DNA from 4 places in the Streptomyces sp. NPDC046712 genome. Region 2 is predicted to be linked to each of the others. Evidence: riboswitches for the same ligand, from Rfam matches in the RefSeq annotation. Region 2 holds a riboswitch; each other region holds the start of a gene.

Region 1 (3,842 bases), on a different contig from region 2:
GTGGGCTGACCCTGGAGGCCGCGGCCCTGCGGGCCGGTCTCTCCCCGGCGCATCTCTCCCGGCTCGAGACGGGCCGCCGGCAGCCCTCGCTGCCCATGCTGCTCGCCCTGGCCCGTATCTACGGTACGACGGTCTCCGAGCTCCTGGGCGAGGTTCCGCCCGAGCGTGACCCGATCGTCCGGGCGGGCCGGTCCGAGCCCGTCGAGGCCGACGGCTGGATCTACCGCCAGGCCGGCGGCCCCGGCCGCGCCCTGCAGGCGCTTCGTGTCCACGTGCCGTACGCCACCCGGGCCGACATCGTGCGCGTCCATCCCGGGGAGGAGTGGCTCCATGTGCTCGACGGACGGGTGCGGCTCGCGCTCGGCGACGCCGTGCACGTACTCGACCCGGGAGACAGCGCGCACTTCGACTCGCTCACCCCGCACCGCATCGGCGCCGCCGACCGCGACGGGGCCGAGCTGCTCTTCGTCCACACGCTGATGCAGAGCCCCGCCGCCGAGCTGTGCCTCGGTGACGGAGCCCCCCATCTGCGCTGAGCCCTTCGGAAGGGGCAGATATGTCCGAGAAGTCCGCATCGATCACCGGCGAGGAGCGCGGCGAGGGCAAGTTCCCCAAGGGGCTCGTGCTCCGGCTCTTCGCCTATCTGGTGGCCGGGCACCTCTTCGCCGGGTTCCTCTACCTGCTGTTCATGCTCGGCGGGCAGAACCAGTAGCGGAGGGGGGAGGGGTCACCCCACGACGACGAGCCGCTCGCGCAGCCGCTCCCGGGTCTCGGGGCTGATCTTCAGGCCGTCCGAGAGGTAGCTCTCGACCGTGCCCCAGGTCTGCTCCATCGTCTCGAACGCCGCCCGCAGGTACTCCAGACGCGCATCGAAGAGCGGGCTGAGCAGCTCCATCACCTCGGGCGACATGGCGTCCGCGGCGGTGGAGCTGCGGCGCACCTTGTACCGGCGGTGCGGATCGTTCGACTTCACATAGTCGGCCTCGATCGCCTCGCGCTCGACGCCCACCGCGAGCAGCGAGATGGCTATGGACAGTCCGGCCCGGTCCTTGCCCGCCGCGCAGTGCATCAGCGCGGGGATGCTGTCCTCGGCCATCGCGTGCAGGATCCGGCTGTGCTCCGCCGTCCGCTCGACAATCATCTTCCGGTACGAATCGGACATTCGACCGGCCGCCTTGCCGTCACCCAGGGCGGCGCGGAGCTGCTCCAGCTCGCCGGTGCTGACCAGCTTCCAGAACTCCTTGCCGTCGGCCGGGTCGTTGAGCGGGATGTTCACATTCCGTACGCCGGGAAGTTCGACGTCCGCGCCCTCGACCTTCCGGTCCGCGTGATTGCGGAAATCGAAGATCGTGTGCAGCCCGAGGGTGGAGAGGAAGGCCGCGTCCTCCTCGGTGGCGTGCGCGAGGTGGCCGCTGCGGAAGAGGCGTCCGAACCGCACCGAACCACCGTCCACGGTCGGCAGGCCGCCCACGTCCCGGAAGTTGCGTACCCCGGCGAGCTCGGGTTCGGTCGACGGGACCTGCGGCAGCTGCTGCGTCACGAGTGCTCCTGAAGGTTGGCGGGTCGAGATCGGTTCCTGGGGCAATCATCCCGGGTGGGCTCGGCTCCGCATACCCCCGGGGCATGGGAATGGGTGTTCTGTCCGAATTGGGCCCTTAGGTATAACGCGCCCTGTTAATAGGGGAGATGGGCTTCGGTGCGTGAGCAGCGTCATAAAAGTGACGGACCGTGCCTGATCGTTCCGGGCAATCTCCTTACCGGAAAGGGGCATCGAGGTTCCGTCATCCACGGAGGGTGACCGGAATTCGGCGCGAATATCACGGCCGTGAATGCGAATGAAAAATGGCGGCTTGTTCGCCTCGACCCCGCTCGTCTACGGTCACCGTCAATCCGGTCGGACCGCCGAATCCTGCCACCGTCCGGAATCCGCACCCACCCACGTATGGCAGGAGCGGGGGACCCAGGTAAGTACGCCGAACCGGTAGATCCGGACGGCTCGGGGTGAAGTCGCGTGAGAACGCGGCCGGACATCTCCAGTCCGAACCCGACAGCTCACCTCGCAGGCGACGGAGAGGAATTCGCCATGCCCGCGAAGGGTAAGCATCGCCGTCCCAAGGTCAACCCGATCACGCGCGGATTCGTCGCCGCCGGCGCCGGTGGCGCCGTCGTCGCCCTGCCGCTCCTCGGTGCGACCGGAGCCCACGCCGCCGACAAGGGCGCCCCGGTCGTGACGCCCGAGCAGGCCGTTGCCGCCGTCGCCGCGGCTCCGGCCGCCGCCCCTGCCGCCGCGCCCGCCGCGAAGCCGAAGACGTACTCCGTCGTCCCCGGTGACTACCTGTCCAAGATCGCGGCCGAGCATCACCTGGCCGGCGGTTGGAAGAAGCTCTACGAGGACAACCGTCAGGTCGTCGGCGAGAACCCCTCGCTGATCTTCCCCGGCATGAAGCTCACCCTCGGCGCCAAGTCGACCGCCAAGGCGACCCCGAAGGCCACGGCCCCCAAGGCCGCCCCCAAGGCCGCCCCGAAGGCCGCGCCCAAGGCCGCTCCGAAGAAGGCCGAGAAGTCCTCCGCCAGTGCCGCCGAGTCGCGCAGCTCGCGCTCCACCGAGCGCAGCACGGTGGAATCCGCCCCCGCGCAGGCCGCCCCCGCGCAGGCCTCGTCCTCCGGCTGGGTCGCCCCTGTCGGCGGCGGTGTCTCCACCCCGTACCGCGCCTCCGGCTCCATGTGGTCCTCCGGTTACCACACCGGCGTCGACTTCATCGCCTCCTCCGGCACCTCGGTCAAGGCCGTCGGCGCGGGCACGGTCCACTCCGCCGGGTGGAGCGGCGCGTACGGCAACGAGGTCGTCATCCAGCACGCCGACGGCACGTACTCCCAGTACGCCCACCTCTCCTCCCTCTCCGTCTCCGCCGGTCAGACCGTCTCCGGCGGTCAGCAGATCGGCCTCTCCGGCTCGACCGGCAACTCCAGCGGTCCGCACCTGCACTTCGAGATCCGCACCGGACCGAGCTACGGCTCGGACATCGACCCGCTGGCCTACCTGCGCTCGCACGGCGTCGGCATCTGACGCACGCTCAGCACCCCGAAGGGGCCCGGCACCTGTGCCGGGCCCCTTCGGGCTTTCCGTATTCCGGCTTGGCAGAATCTTGAACGGTGGCGTATCTCACCAGGCGTCAACCCCTCCTTACGGTCGCGTAGGTCACACATGTAAGGGAAAGATGAGCTCCCGTGGCAGACGATTCGAGATCAAGAGACATGCACGTATTCGGGTCGTACGCGGCGATCGGTGACAGCTTCACCGAGGGCGTCGGAGACCCGGGGCCCGACGGGAAGTTCCTCGGCTGGGCGGACCGCTTCGCGGTGCTGCTCGCCGACCAGCTGCCGGAGCACGACGCATTCCGTTACGCCAACCTGGCCGTACGCGGCCGCCTCCTCGACCAGATCGTGGAGGAACAGGTGCCCCGCGCGAAGGAACTCGCCCCCGACCTGGTGAGCTTCTGCGCGGGCGGCAACGACATCATCCGCCCCGGCAGCGACCCCGACGACGTCGCCGAGCGCTTCGAGCGGGCCGTCGCCGAGCTGACCTCGGCCGTCGGCACGGTCATGGTGACGACCGGCTTCGACACCCGCGACGTACCCGTGCTGCGCCACCTGCGCGGCAAGATCGCCACCTACACGGCCCATGTCCGGGCCATCGCGGACCGCTACGGCTGCCCGGTCCTGGACCTGTGGTCGCTCAAGTCCGTGCAGGACAGGCGGGCTTGGGACGACGACCGGCTGCACCTCTCGCCCGAGGGTCACACCAGGGTCGCGCTGCGTGCCGCCCAGGTCCTCGGCATGGA
Region 2 (3,842 bases):
AGCGATCCCGCCTCGGTGTCCGCCGCCCGGAGATATGTCGCCGACGTCCTGACCGGCTGGGGGCTCGCGGAGGCCGGCGACACCGCCGACACGGTCCGGCTGATCGTCTCGGAACTGGCCACCAACGCCGTCCAGCACACCTTCGGGCAGTCGCCCACCTTCACGGTCGACGTCCGCCTGGAGCGCGAGGAGCAGCTGCACATCGGGGTCACCGACAGCCACCCCCGCTGGCCCAAGCGGCTGCCGGCGGCGGTCCAGCAGGACAACGGCCGGGGGATGGTCATCATCCGCTTCCTGACGGCGGAGGCGGGCGGCCGGCTCTCGGTCACCCCGACCGACGAGGGCGGCAAGACGGTCTGGATCAACCTCCCCTGGACGTCCTCCCCGAACTAGGGTCACGCGCCCCGGGCGAACCCGCCGCGCAGCAGCGCCCGCAGCGACCGCGCCGCCGGACCCGACTCCTCGCCGCGGTGCGCCACCGAGATCGTCCGGCGGAACGACGTCGGATCCAACGTCCGTACGCCCAGTGGGGACGACGCCATCGCCGCGACCATCTCCGGCACCACCGCCACCCCGAGTCCCGCGCTGACCAGCGCGCACACCAGCGCGTAGCCCGGCGTCCGGCAGACGACCGACGGAGTCGCGCCGACCCGGGCGAGAGCACCCTCCACACCCCGCCTCGGCGGATGGTCCGGCGCGCTGCTGATCAACGGCTGACCGGCGAGCTCCGCGATCGGCAGCCGGCCCGAGCTCTCCGCCAGGACATGACCCGGGGCCGTGACCAGGACCAACTCCTCGACCAGCAGGGGCTCCAGCAGGACCCCCGGCGGCAGCGGGGCGGGCTCGGCGGGCTCGTAGGTGTGGGTGAGCGCCAGATCGACCTCACCCTCCGCCACCGCGACCACCCCGCCCGGCGGCTCGTACTCGGCGACCGTCAGCTCCACGTCCGGATGGGCCCGCCGGAACGCACTCAGGACCGGCGGCAGCAGATGGATGCCCACGGTGGTGAAGGTGCCCACCCGGAGCTGCCCGCCGGAGAGCCCGCTGAGCTGCGCGAGCTCATGACGCGCCCGCTCCATCTCGTCCAGGACCCGGCGCGCACGGGTGACGAGCAGTTCACCCGCGGGCGTCAGCCGCGCGCCCCGGTGATGGCGGACGAGCAGAGCGGCGCCCGCCTCCCGCTCCAATTTGGCGAGCTGCTGCGAGAGCGCGGGCGGGGTGTATCCGAGCCGGGCGGCGGCCCGAGTGATCGAGCCGTCCTCGGCGACCGCCACCAGAGCCGCGAGCCGCACCAGATCCTGCATAAAGCATTCCTTTGGGCAGACCCACGAGATTGCCAGTACACACTAAAGGCTCGCGGCGGGCACGCTGGGGTCATGGACGGACAGCTGATCGCCTTCATCGGGGTCGCGGCGGGCATGGTGGCCATGCCGGGCGCGGACTTCACCGTCGTCGTACGCAGTGCTCTGGCCTCCCGGCGGGCCGGGGTGGCCTCCGCCGTCGGTGTGGCGGGCGGGCTCCTGGTGCACACCGCCCTCGCGGTGGCGGGGCTCGCGGCGGTACTGATCGCCGTACCCGTGCTCTACCGGGTGCTGCAGATCGCCGGCGGCGCGTACGTGCTCTTCCTCGGCGTGCAGGCGCTGCGCGGCGCGCTGCGGGCGACGGGGGAGCCGTCGGCCGACACCGCCGGTGAGGCGAACCTGTCCCGCGCGTTGCGTCAGGGGTTCCTGGCCAATGTGCTCAACCCGAAGGCACCGGTGCTGTTCCTGACTCTGCTGCCGCAGTTCGTGCCGGACGGCGTCGCGGTCGTACCGCGCACGCTGCTCCTCGCGTCGATCGTGGTGCTGCTGGCCCTGCTGTGGTTCCCCCTGGTGGCGGTCCTGGTGGACCGGCTCGGCCACTGGCTGCGGCGTCCGCGGACGGCCAGGACCGTACAGGGGGTGACGGGCGGCGCGCTCGCCGCCCTGGGGCTGACCCTGCTGTCGGCTCCCCTCGCGGGGAACTGAGGCCGGTGTCGAGGGTGCGGCGGCGCCACCGCACCCCCCCGTGACGGCACTCGTCAGCGGGTCAGGCCGTCGTCACACCCGGCCGTAGTAGACCCTCGACGACCAGATCTTGTCGAGCTTCACCCAGGAACCCTGCTTGGGCGAGTGCCAGATCTTGTTGTTCCCGGCGTAGATGCCCACGTGGTAGACCCTTCCACCCGAGTGGAAGAAGACCAGGTCCCCCTGCTTCCGGCTGGACGCGGAGATGTGCCGGGTCTTGTTGTACTGCTGCTGCGCGGTACGGGGCAGCGACTTGCCCGCCTTCTTGTACGAGTAGAGCGTGAGCCCCGAGCAGTCGAACCGGGTCGGTCCGGTCGCTCCGTACTTGTAGGGCGATCCCTTCTTCGAGGCCGCGATGCTCAGCGCCTTGCCGGCGTGCGAGGTCGCGGCCTGGGCCTCCGAGGTGGCGCCGGGTGCCAGCATCGTGCCGCCGACGGCGGCGAGGGTGAGAGCCGAGACGGCTCCGGCCCGGGACAGCAGGGACGGGACATGAATCTGCGCAGTCATGCGCAACCCTTCGTCAGCCGCCTGTGAAGGATGACCTGTCGGGTTCGGACTGGCGAAGTTGCCCGGCCGCGGCTGCGGCTTCACCCCGAGGAACGGCCCCACTGCTCGGTCGTCCCGTACTGCCTGGGTCCTCCACTCCTGCCGATCCACTCCTGTCGACCAGACATCCGGGACAGCGGCAGGACTCGGCGTCCGCCCGGACCGCCCCGCCGCGGTGGCGGGGGCTTGTCGTCGTGAGGGATCTTGACTCACATCCGGGGCGAAATCCGAGTTGAAACGACGTTATGTGAGGCTGCTCACGACTGATCCATTCGGGTGGACAGACATGTTTCGTGATCTTCTGAGGTTTGGCCGACGAGCCTTGTACCAGGGGAGAAACGCCCGATTCCGCCAGATGCGTACACCTGCTGCGCAACCCACCCCGCACATATGTCGATTCGTCGACTACGCCGAACGAGGGAGGATTTCTATGGCCGCGATGCCCCGAGTGGACCTCGACACGACACGCGGATATGTCAACTCGCTCGTGTCCCAGGCACGGTGACCCGCTCCGCGCGGCGCTCTCCGTCCAACACCCGCAGCGCGCGGGCCAATGTCTCCGTGTGCACCTCGGTCTCGCCGCGTACATGCATGACCGTCAGGGCATCGCGGAGGGCGGTCGCCCGCCCCACCAGGGCCTGTGCCGCTCGCAGCGCCCCATAAGTATGCAAGGTTCTGGATGGATTGATTCGTCCAAGAAGGTCGACGACTTCGAGATAGGCGTCGACGAACTCACCCTCGGCGCGCGTCAGGGCGGGCAGCGGCGGCAGCTCGGGAACCATCTCCGGCTCACCTCGCTCCGGCGCCGCCGGACGCCCCACGGTTCTGGATCACGTGATCCACCAGGCCGTACGCCGTGGCGGCCGACGCGTCGAGAATCGTGACGCGGTCGATGTCGGCGTCGATCCGCTCACGGCTCCGGCCGGTGTGGGTGACCAGCATCCCGGCCATCATCGCGCGCAGCCGGAGCAATTCCCGTGCCTGGATGTCGAGATCGCTGGGCTGCCCCTGCAACGGCTCGTCCATCGTGGGCTGCTGGAGCACGACCCGGGCGCCGGGCAGCGCGAGCCGCTTCCCGGGCGCGCCGGCCGCGAGCAGCACGGCGGCCGTGGAGACCGCCTGGCCGAGGCAGGTGGTCTCCACGGCGCAGGTGACGACCTGCATCGTGTCGTAGATCGCGGACATGGCGCTGAGCGAACCGCCGGGGGAGTTGATGTAGAGCGAGATGTCCCGGTCCGGGTCGGCGTACTC
Region 3 (3,842 bases), on a different contig from region 2:
CCGGGTCGTGCGGCGCAGCGGCGAGCGGCTCGCCTCCGCCCGCGTGATCGCGGCGACCGCCCAGAAGGCGGTCCTGCCCACGCCCGCCGAGCGGATCGGCGGGCTGCAGGTCGCGGCCCGCTACGAGGCCGCGCAGGCGGACGCGTTCATCGGCGGCGACCTCTTCGCCGTCCAGGACACGCCGTACGGGGTACGGCTCGTGGTCGGCGACGTCCGGGGCAAGGGGCTCGACGCGGTCGAGGCCGTCGCCGTCGTCATCGGCGCCTTCCGGGAGGCGGCCGAGCAGGAGGCGACGCTGGAGGGCGTCGCGCAGCGTCTGGAGCGGGCTCTGGCCCGGGAGGGGACCCGGCGCGACGGCCTGGACGCCTTCGAGGGGTTCACCACCGCCGTCCTGGCCGAGATCCCGCGCGGCGCCGGTCTCGTACGGGTGGTGAACCGCGGTCATCCCGAGCCGTTGCTGCTGTACGCGGACGGGAGTCTGGCGCTTCTGGAGCCGAGCGAGGCGGCGCTGCCCCTGGGCATGGGCGAGCTGGCCGCGTGGCCGGACCGGGCCGACGAGACCCCGTACCCGCCGGGCACGACGCTGCTGCTCTACACCGACGGGCTCTCCGAAGCCCGCGATGCCGAGGGGGCCTTCTACGATCCCGCCGAGCGGCTCTCCGGGCGGATCTTCCCGGGGCCCGAGGAGCTGCTCGACGCGATCGTGGACGACGTCCGCCGGTACACGGGCGGGGGTTCGACGGACGACATGGCGCTGCTCGCGGTGAGCCGTCCGGCGGCGGGGCAGCCGGAGCGGCGGCGGACGATGCCGGTGGTTCCGTGACCATCCGTAGTGGAGAGGTACCGCTGCGATAACAATTGATACATCGTCAGATTCCCTGCCCTGCGGCGGGCTCTTGCTGAAGCGGGATCAAATCGGGCTGTACCAGCTCAATCTCGTGAATGATCAACCAGAACAGCTTGGAATCCGGCCCCCGTGTCTATTAACGTTCGATAACGCAGCGCGGTCGTCCCAGCCGTCGTAAGAGACGGCACCGTGCGCACGCGCCGAATCCTGAAAAGGAACCGGGGAACCACCACTTGGGGTGAATCGGGCACTTTCGCACCTGTGCGACAGCGCCCGTAGGAGACCTTCCTGCTCCGAACCCGTCAGCTAACCCGGTAGGCGAGAAGGAAGGAAAGGAGTACGCCTCCGTGGCGTCCAACACCCCTGCCCCCGAAGCCCACTTCGATGCGTTCGGTGCCTCGGGTGCCGCCGGTTCGGACGACGACGCCACGACCTGGGGGGAGTGGAACCCCACCGAGGACTCCCTCCGTCAGCAGGCCCGCTCCGGTGGCCGCCACCGGGTCGTGAAGCAGCGCTCCGGCTTCGCCCGCTCCTCCACCGTCCTCGGCGTCGGTGTCATCGCGGCGGTCGGCGCGGGTGGCATGGCCACCGCCAAGGAGAAGCCCCCGGTCTCCATCTCGCTCCCGGACCTGAACCTGCCGGACGCCTCCGACCTCCCGGGCGTCGGCGAGTTCATCTCCGACGGGGACGAGGACGCGAACGGCACGGGTTCCGGGACGAACAACCCGCAGCCGCTCACCGCCTCCCTCGCCCTCCCCGCCGACGCGGCGGCGAAGACCGACGGCGGCTCCGCGTCCGAGTCCACCGCCGACGCCGGCGAGGCGCTGCGCGCGCGCATCCTCCAGCAGGCCGAGCAGCAGCAGGCCTCCGCCGACGCCGCCGAGAAGGCCGAGGCGGAGAAGCTGGCCGCCGAGAAGGCCGCGGCCGAGGCGGCGGCGAAGGTCGAAGCGGCCGAGAAGGCGGCGGCCGAGGCGAAGCAGAAGGCGGAGGAGGAAGCGGCCGCCAAGGCCGAGGCGGAGCGCCTGGCCAAGCTCGCGGCGAGCTACTCCCTGCCCACCTCCTCGTACACCCTCACCTCCACGTACGGCCAGTCCGGCTCCATGTGGTCCTCCGGCTACCACACCGGCCTCGACTTCGCGGCGCCCACCGGCACCCCGGTCAAGGCGGTGCACGGCGGCACGATCAAGTCGGCGGGCTGGTCCGGCTCCTACGGCTACCGGATCGTCCTGGAGCTGGAGGACGGTTCGGAGGTCTGGTACGCGCACCTGTCCTCGATGACGGTGAACGTGGGCCAGTCCGTGGGCACCGGCGAGACGATCGGCCGCGTGGGTGCGACCGGCAACGTGACCGGCCCGCACCTGCACCTGGAGGTCCACACCGCGGGCGGCGACGGCATCGACCCGGCCGCCTGGCTGCGCGACAAGGGCCTGTCGGTCTGAGTCTCCGACGCGATCACGCGCCGGCTCCGCCCAGGGCCTGTCCGACCCCTGATCCGCCGGACAGGCCCTAACTGCGGTACGGGTTGTAGCCGCCGTAGTCCAGGTACTGCGGCGGCGCCCAGACCTGGCCGGTCGCCCGCGCCGCATACGTCAACGCGGGAGAGGCGACCGCCTTGCGCTGCCAGAGGTGGTGGAGCAGCTCCTGCTCGCGGGCAGTGAAGTCCGGGCCGGCCGCGCCGCGCTGGGCACGGTGGCGCAGGAAGGCGAGGGTCGTCGCGAACGCCTCGTACTCCCCGACCGCGGTGGCGGCCGGCAGGCCGTACGTGCGACGGGCGAAGTCACGGGCGAGGGAACGGGCCCGCATCGAGGACAGCGCGAGCGGCTCGGCCGGGGAGAGCCAGCCCGCCGCCGCGTAGGCCGGGAGCTGCCCGGATATCGTGCGCAGCTCCCGCTGTCTGCTCCATATCGCCAGCCAGGTCAGCAGACCGAAGGCGGGCACCATGAACATCCCGTACACGGCGAAGAAGCCCAACGGCCCCAGGATCGACGCCGAGCTGTTCCACAGGGCGTGCACGCCCATCGCGAGGACGAGGCCGGTCACCGGGAGCAGGACGCGCCGCACGCGCTGACGCCGGGTGGCGAGGGCCGCGAAGCCGAAGCCGAGGCCGGTGAGCACCGTGAAGAGCGGATGGGCGAACGGCGACATCACGATCCGTACGAAGAAGGTCCCGGCGGTCACCGAACCGATGCCGGACGTGCCGATCTCCTGGTCCTCGCCGAAGGCCCGGCCGAGATAGAGGATGTTCTCGGTGAAGGCGAAACCGCTGGCGGTGAGGCCGGCGATCACGACGCCGTCGACGAGACCGGTGAACTCACGGCGGCGGAGCAGGAAGATCAGCAGCACGGCGGCCGCCTTGGCGCTCTCCTCCACGACCGGCGCCACGACCGTGGCGCCGAGGGTGTCGGCGGAGGTCGGGTCGGCCGTGGCGGTCGCTATCCAGCGGACGGCGAAGGAGTTCGCGAGGATCGCGACGAGCGCGGCGGCGAAGGCGCCCCAGCAGAACGCGAAGATCAGGTTCCGCCAGGGGCCGGGTTCGACGCGGTCGAGCCAGCGGAAGGCGGCCACGAGGAGAGGGACGGGCAGGACGGCCAGGCCGAGACCGACGAGGAAGCCCTCGGTGCCGGTCTGCTCCCGCACCATCGCCAGGATCACCAGCGCGCAGAGCGTGAGCACGGCGGCCACGGCGACGATCCGGACCACCTTGCTGCGCCAGAAGGCGCGACGGGGCCGGTAGCGCCATTGGGCGCGGTCCGGGACGGCCGGGAAGGCCGGCTCCTCGGTGTCCCGGGCAGGGACGGGCACGTGGTTCGACACGTGAGTGACCCTAACGAGGTGCACTGACACCCCGCGAGCAAGTTCTATTTCCTGTGGAAAAGCAGGTCGTGCACGACGTGGCCCTTGTCGAGGCCCTGCCCCTCGAAGCGGGTGAGGGGACGGAAGGCGGGGCGGGGCGCGTAGCCGCCGTCGGCCTGGGTGTTCTCGAAGTCGGGGTGGG
Region 4 (3,842 bases), on a different contig from region 2:
ACGTCGAGCAGGTCCGCCGCCTCCTGCTCGGTGGGCTCGGCGACATGGGCGCCCGCGTGGCGGCGGGTGATCACGAAGCCCTCGGACTCCAGGGTGCGCAGGGCCTCGCGGACCGGGACGCGGGAGACTCCGTAGCGGCGGGCCAGCTGCTCCTCGGTCAGCCGGCTGCCGCATGCGAAGACCCCGGAGACGATGTCGTCCCGAATCGCCGTGCATACCGAGTGCGCGGGAATGCGCATGTTCGACCTCCGCCTTAATCCGCGCGAAACCGGTTCGTCGGCGACTCTATTGCAGCAGGGCGGTATTTCGGATGGGTCTCCGGGAACATGGATATCTTTTGGCCAACGAAAAGCCCCGGCTCTGTACGAGCCGGGGCTTTTCTGACGTGCTGCGGAGCGGGCCTTGTCAGGCCCTCACGCCTCGGACGCGTCTCAGACGTTCACGCCGCGGGCGCGCAGGTACGCGACCGGGTTGATGTCGGAGCCGTACTCGGCGGTGGTGCGCGCCTCGAAGTGGAGGTGCGGGCCGGTCGAGTTGCCGGTCGAGCCGGAGAGGCCTATCTGCTGGCCCGGGGTGACGGACTGGCCGACCGAGACACTGATGGCCGACAGGTGACCGTACTGGGTGTACGTGCCGTCGTTCATCCGGATGACGATGTTGTTGCCGTACGCGCCGCCCCAGCCGGCCTCGACGACGGTGCCGGAGCCGACGGAGACGACCCGGCTGCCGGAGGCGGCGCGGAAGTCGACGCCGGAGTGGCTGCCGGAGGACCAGAGCGCGCCGCCGGCCTTGTAGCTGGTGGTCACGTACGAGCCGGCCACGGGGAGCTGGAAGGAGTTCAGGCGCTTGCGCTCGGCCTCGCGGGCGGCGCGCTCCTTGGCCTCGCGGATCTCCTTGGCGCGGGCCTCGGCCTTGCGCTTCGCCTCGGCCTTCGCACGGGCCTCGGCCTTGGCCCGCTCCAGGGCCTCGGCGGCCTCGCGCTCCTGGGCGGCGGCCTGGGCGTCGATCGTGTCCGCGAGGGAGTCGGCGGCGACGACCTGGGTCAGGCCGGTGTCCTCGAGGGAGGGGGAGTCCGCGTCGGCGGCGAGCGCCGGGGAGGCGAGGGTTCCGATGACGCCGGTGGTGGCGAGCGTCGCGACGCCGGCGATGCCCGCGCTGCGGCGCGCCAGACGGCTCGGACCACGATGCTTCCCGGTGGCACGGGTGAACGCCATGTAGTGGCTGATCCTTTCCTTCCTTCTCGCCTACCGGGTTAGCTGACGGGTTCGGAGCAGGAAGGTCTCCTACGGACCCCTCCGCACGGATGCGAAGGCGTCCGATTCACCCCAGGGACTTCGTGTGGGTCCCCGGCTCCCCAGGCTCGCGCCTGACGGGGACTCGGCGATGACTGTCCGATGCCGCGGGTGCGGCGGGTGCAACTGGCGAACAGCCGGACCGACGCTAAGCGGACCGTCTTTCAATCACCAAACAGACACGCCTGTTTGTAAGACATGCCACAGGGCATACGCCCACCCTCTCCAGTAATACGGACAAAGGGGAGGACCCCGACGTAACCTGACGTCGGGGTCCTCGAAGTGGCGCTCGGTTGCCTCAATCAGCCCGTGACAACGGTCACTTCGCCGATGCCGAGGGCGCGCACCGGCTCCTCGATCTGTGCCGCGTCACCGACGAGCACGGTGACCAGACGGTCCACCGGGAAGGCGTTGACGACGGCCGCCGTCGCCTCCACCGTCCCGGTCTCGGCCAGACGCGCGTACAACTGCGCCTGGAAGTCGTCCGGAAGATGCTGCTCGACCTGGTCGGCGAGCGTCGCGGCGACGGAGGCGGCCGTCTCGTACTTCAGCGGGGCCACGCCCACCAGGTTCTGCACGGCCACATCGCGCTCGGCGTCCGTCAGACCCTCCGCGGCGAGGGTGCGCAGCACCTTCCACAGGTCGTCAAGTGCCGGGCCGGTGTTGGGGGTGTCGACGGAGCCGCTGATGGCGAGCATCGAGGCGCCGTGGCCCTGGCCGTCGGAGCGCAGCACCTGACCGAAGGCCCGCACGCCGTACGTGTAGCCCTTCTCCTCGCGCAGGACGCGGTCCAGGCGGGAGGTGAGGGTGCCGCCGAGGCAGTACGTGCCGAGGACCTGGGCCGGCCAGACGCGGTCGTGCCGGTCGGCGCCGACGCGCCCGATGAGCAGCTGGGTCTGCACAGCGCCCGGCCGGTCCACGATGACGACCCGGCCGGTGTCGTCGGCCGTGATCGGCGGGACGGGGCGCGGCTCCGCGGTGTTCCCCGTCCACTCGCCCAGCGTCTCGGCGAGAATCTTGTCCAGATTCACGTCGGTCAGGTCGCCGACGACCACGGCGGTGGCCGTGGAGGGCCGGACGTACCCCTCGTAGAAGGCGCGGACGGCCGCGGCGTCGATCGCCTCCACCGTCTCCTCGGTGCCCTGGCGCGGCCGCGACATGCGGGAGGTGGCCGGGAACAGCTCCTTGGAGAGCTGCTTGGCGGCCCGGCGGGCCGGGTTGGCCGTCTCGTGCGGGATCTCGTCGAGCCGGTTGCGCACCAGCCGCTCGACCTCGGTGTCGAGGAAGGCCGGCGCGATCAGCGCCTCGGAGAGCAGACCGAGCGCCTTGGGCAGCCGGGAGGCGGGGACCTCCAGGGAGACCCGTACGCCCGGATGGTCGGCGTGCGCGTCGAGCGTGGCGCCGCAGCGCTCCAGCTCGGCCGCGAACTCCTCGGCGGAGTGCTTGTCCGTGCCCTCGGAGAGGGCGCGGGCCATGATCGTGGCGACGCCGTCCAGGCCCTCGGGCTCGGCGTCCAGCGGCGCGTCGAGGATGATCTCGACGGCGATCACCTGCTGGCCGGGGCGGTGGCAGCGCAGCACGGTCAGGCCGTTGTCCAGCGCTCCGCGGTCCGGGGCCGGGAAGGCCCAGGGGCGTGCTGTGCCGGGCTTCGGCTGCGGGTGGAAGTCCATGCTCGTCAAAGACGCGGCAGCGTCGGTCACTGGTCCGCTCCCTCTTCCTCGTCGCTGTCGCTCTGTTCGGTGCCGATCGGCTCGTAGACGAGCACCGCGCGGTTGTCCGGGCGCAGTCGGGCCTTGGCGACCGCCTGCACCTCCGCCGCGGTGACGTCCAGGACCCGGTGCACGGCGGTGAGGGCGAGCTGCGGGTCGCCGAACAGGACCGCGAAGCGGCACAGTTCGTCGGCGCGGCCCGCGACCGTACCCAGCCGGTCCAGCCACTCGCGCTCCAACTGGGCCTGGGCGCGCTCCATCTCCTCGGGCGTCGGGCCCTCGGCGGCGAACCGGGCCAGCTCCTCGTCGACGGCGGCCTCGATCTCGGGCACCTCGACCCCGCCGGACGTCTTGACGTCCAGCCAGCCCAGCGAGGGCGCGCCGGCCAGTCGCAGCAGGCCGAAGCCGGCGGCCACCGCCGTGCGGTCGCGGCGGACCAGGCGGTTGTGGAGCCGCGAGGACTCGCCACCGCCGAGGACGGTCAGGGCCAGGTCGGCGGCGTCGCACTCGCGCGTGCCGTCGTGCGGGAGCCGGTAGGCGGCCATCAGCGCGCGGGCCGGGACCTCCTCCTCGACGACCTCGCGCAGCTGCTCCCCGATGGTCTCCGGCAGCGTGCCGTCGCGCGGCGGCAGCTTGCCGTCGTGGGACGGGATGGAGCCGAAGTACTTCTCGATCCAGGCCAGGGTCTGCGCGGGGTCGATGTCGCCGACGACCGAGAGCACCGCGTTGTTCGGCGCGTAGTACGTGCGGAAGAAAGCCCGCGCGTCCTCGAGCGTCGCCGCGTCCAGGTCCGCCATGGAGCCGATCGGCGTGTGGTGGTACGGGTGGCCCTCGGGGTAGG

The links. A riboswitch is a leader RNA that binds a small molecule or an ion and turns the genes downstream of it on or off. The one in region 2 is predicted to bind cyclic di-AMP.
Positions count from the first base shown of each region.
Region 1: it holds a riboswitch for cyclic di-AMP, as region 2 does, so the genes downstream of both, ABZ939_RS09720 (LysM peptidoglycan-binding domain-containing M23 family metallopeptidase) here and ABZ939_RS23685 (C40 family peptidase) in region 2, are expected to answer to the same signal.
Region 3: it holds a riboswitch for cyclic di-AMP, as region 2 does, so the genes downstream of both, ABZ939_RS06535 (M23 family metallopeptidase) here and ABZ939_RS23685 (C40 family peptidase) in region 2, are expected to answer to the same signal.
Region 4: it holds a riboswitch for cyclic di-AMP, as region 2 does, so the genes downstream of both, ABZ939_RS26630 (M23 family metallopeptidase) here and ABZ939_RS23685 (C40 family peptidase) in region 2, are expected to answer to the same signal.

Region 1 covers NZ_JBEYYW010000005.1:271,419-275,260, forward strand. The annotation lists gene ABZ939_RS09705 (XRE family transcriptional regulator) at 1-536, shown strand, start outside; gene ABZ939_RS09710 (DUF6126 family protein) at 557-712, shown strand; gene ABZ939_RS09715 (tyrosine-protein phosphatase) at 728-1,540, opposite strand; cyclic di-AMP (ydaO/yuaA leader) riboswitch at 1,891-2,079, shown strand; gene ABZ939_RS09720 (LysM peptidoglycan-binding domain-containing M23 family metallopeptidase) at 2,084-3,067, shown strand; gene ABZ939_RS09725 (SGNH/GDSL hydrolase family protein) at 3,256-3,842, shown strand, end outside.
Region 2 covers NZ_JBEYYW010000018.1:162,631-166,472, reverse strand. The annotation lists gene ABZ939_RS23700 (ATP-binding protein) at 1-393, shown strand, start outside; gene ABZ939_RS23695 (LysR family transcriptional regulator) at 396-1,304, opposite strand; gene ABZ939_RS23690 (LysE family translocator) at 1,377-2,006, shown strand; gene ABZ939_RS23685 (C40 family peptidase) at 2,079-2,552, opposite strand; cyclic di-AMP (ydaO/yuaA leader) riboswitch at 2,556-2,753, opposite strand; gene ABZ939_RS23680 (hypothetical protein) at 3,068-3,373, opposite strand; gene ABZ939_RS23675 (ATP-dependent Clp protease proteolytic subunit) at 3,381-3,842, opposite strand, start outside.
Region 3 covers NZ_JBEYYW010000003.1:425,062-428,903, forward strand. The annotation lists gene ABZ939_RS06530 (PP2C family protein-serine/threonine phosphatase) at 1-823, shown strand, start outside; cyclic di-AMP (ydaO/yuaA leader) riboswitch at 1,036-1,183, shown strand; gene ABZ939_RS06535 (M23 family metallopeptidase) at 1,195-2,286, shown strand; gene ABZ939_RS06540 (PrsW family intramembrane metalloprotease) at 2,354-3,661, opposite strand; gene trmB (tRNA (guanosine(46)-N7)-methyltransferase TrmB) at 3,706-3,842, opposite strand, start outside.
Region 4 covers NZ_JBEYYW010000023.1:41,338-45,179, forward strand. The annotation lists gene ABZ939_RS26625 (GntR family transcriptional regulator) at 1-239, opposite strand, end outside; gene ABZ939_RS26630 (M23 family metallopeptidase) at 432-1,214, opposite strand; cyclic di-AMP (ydaO/yuaA leader) riboswitch at 1,227-1,393, opposite strand; gene ABZ939_RS26635 (pitrilysin family protein) at 1,595-2,962, opposite strand; gene ABZ939_RS26640 (pitrilysin family protein) at 2,989-3,842, opposite strand, start outside.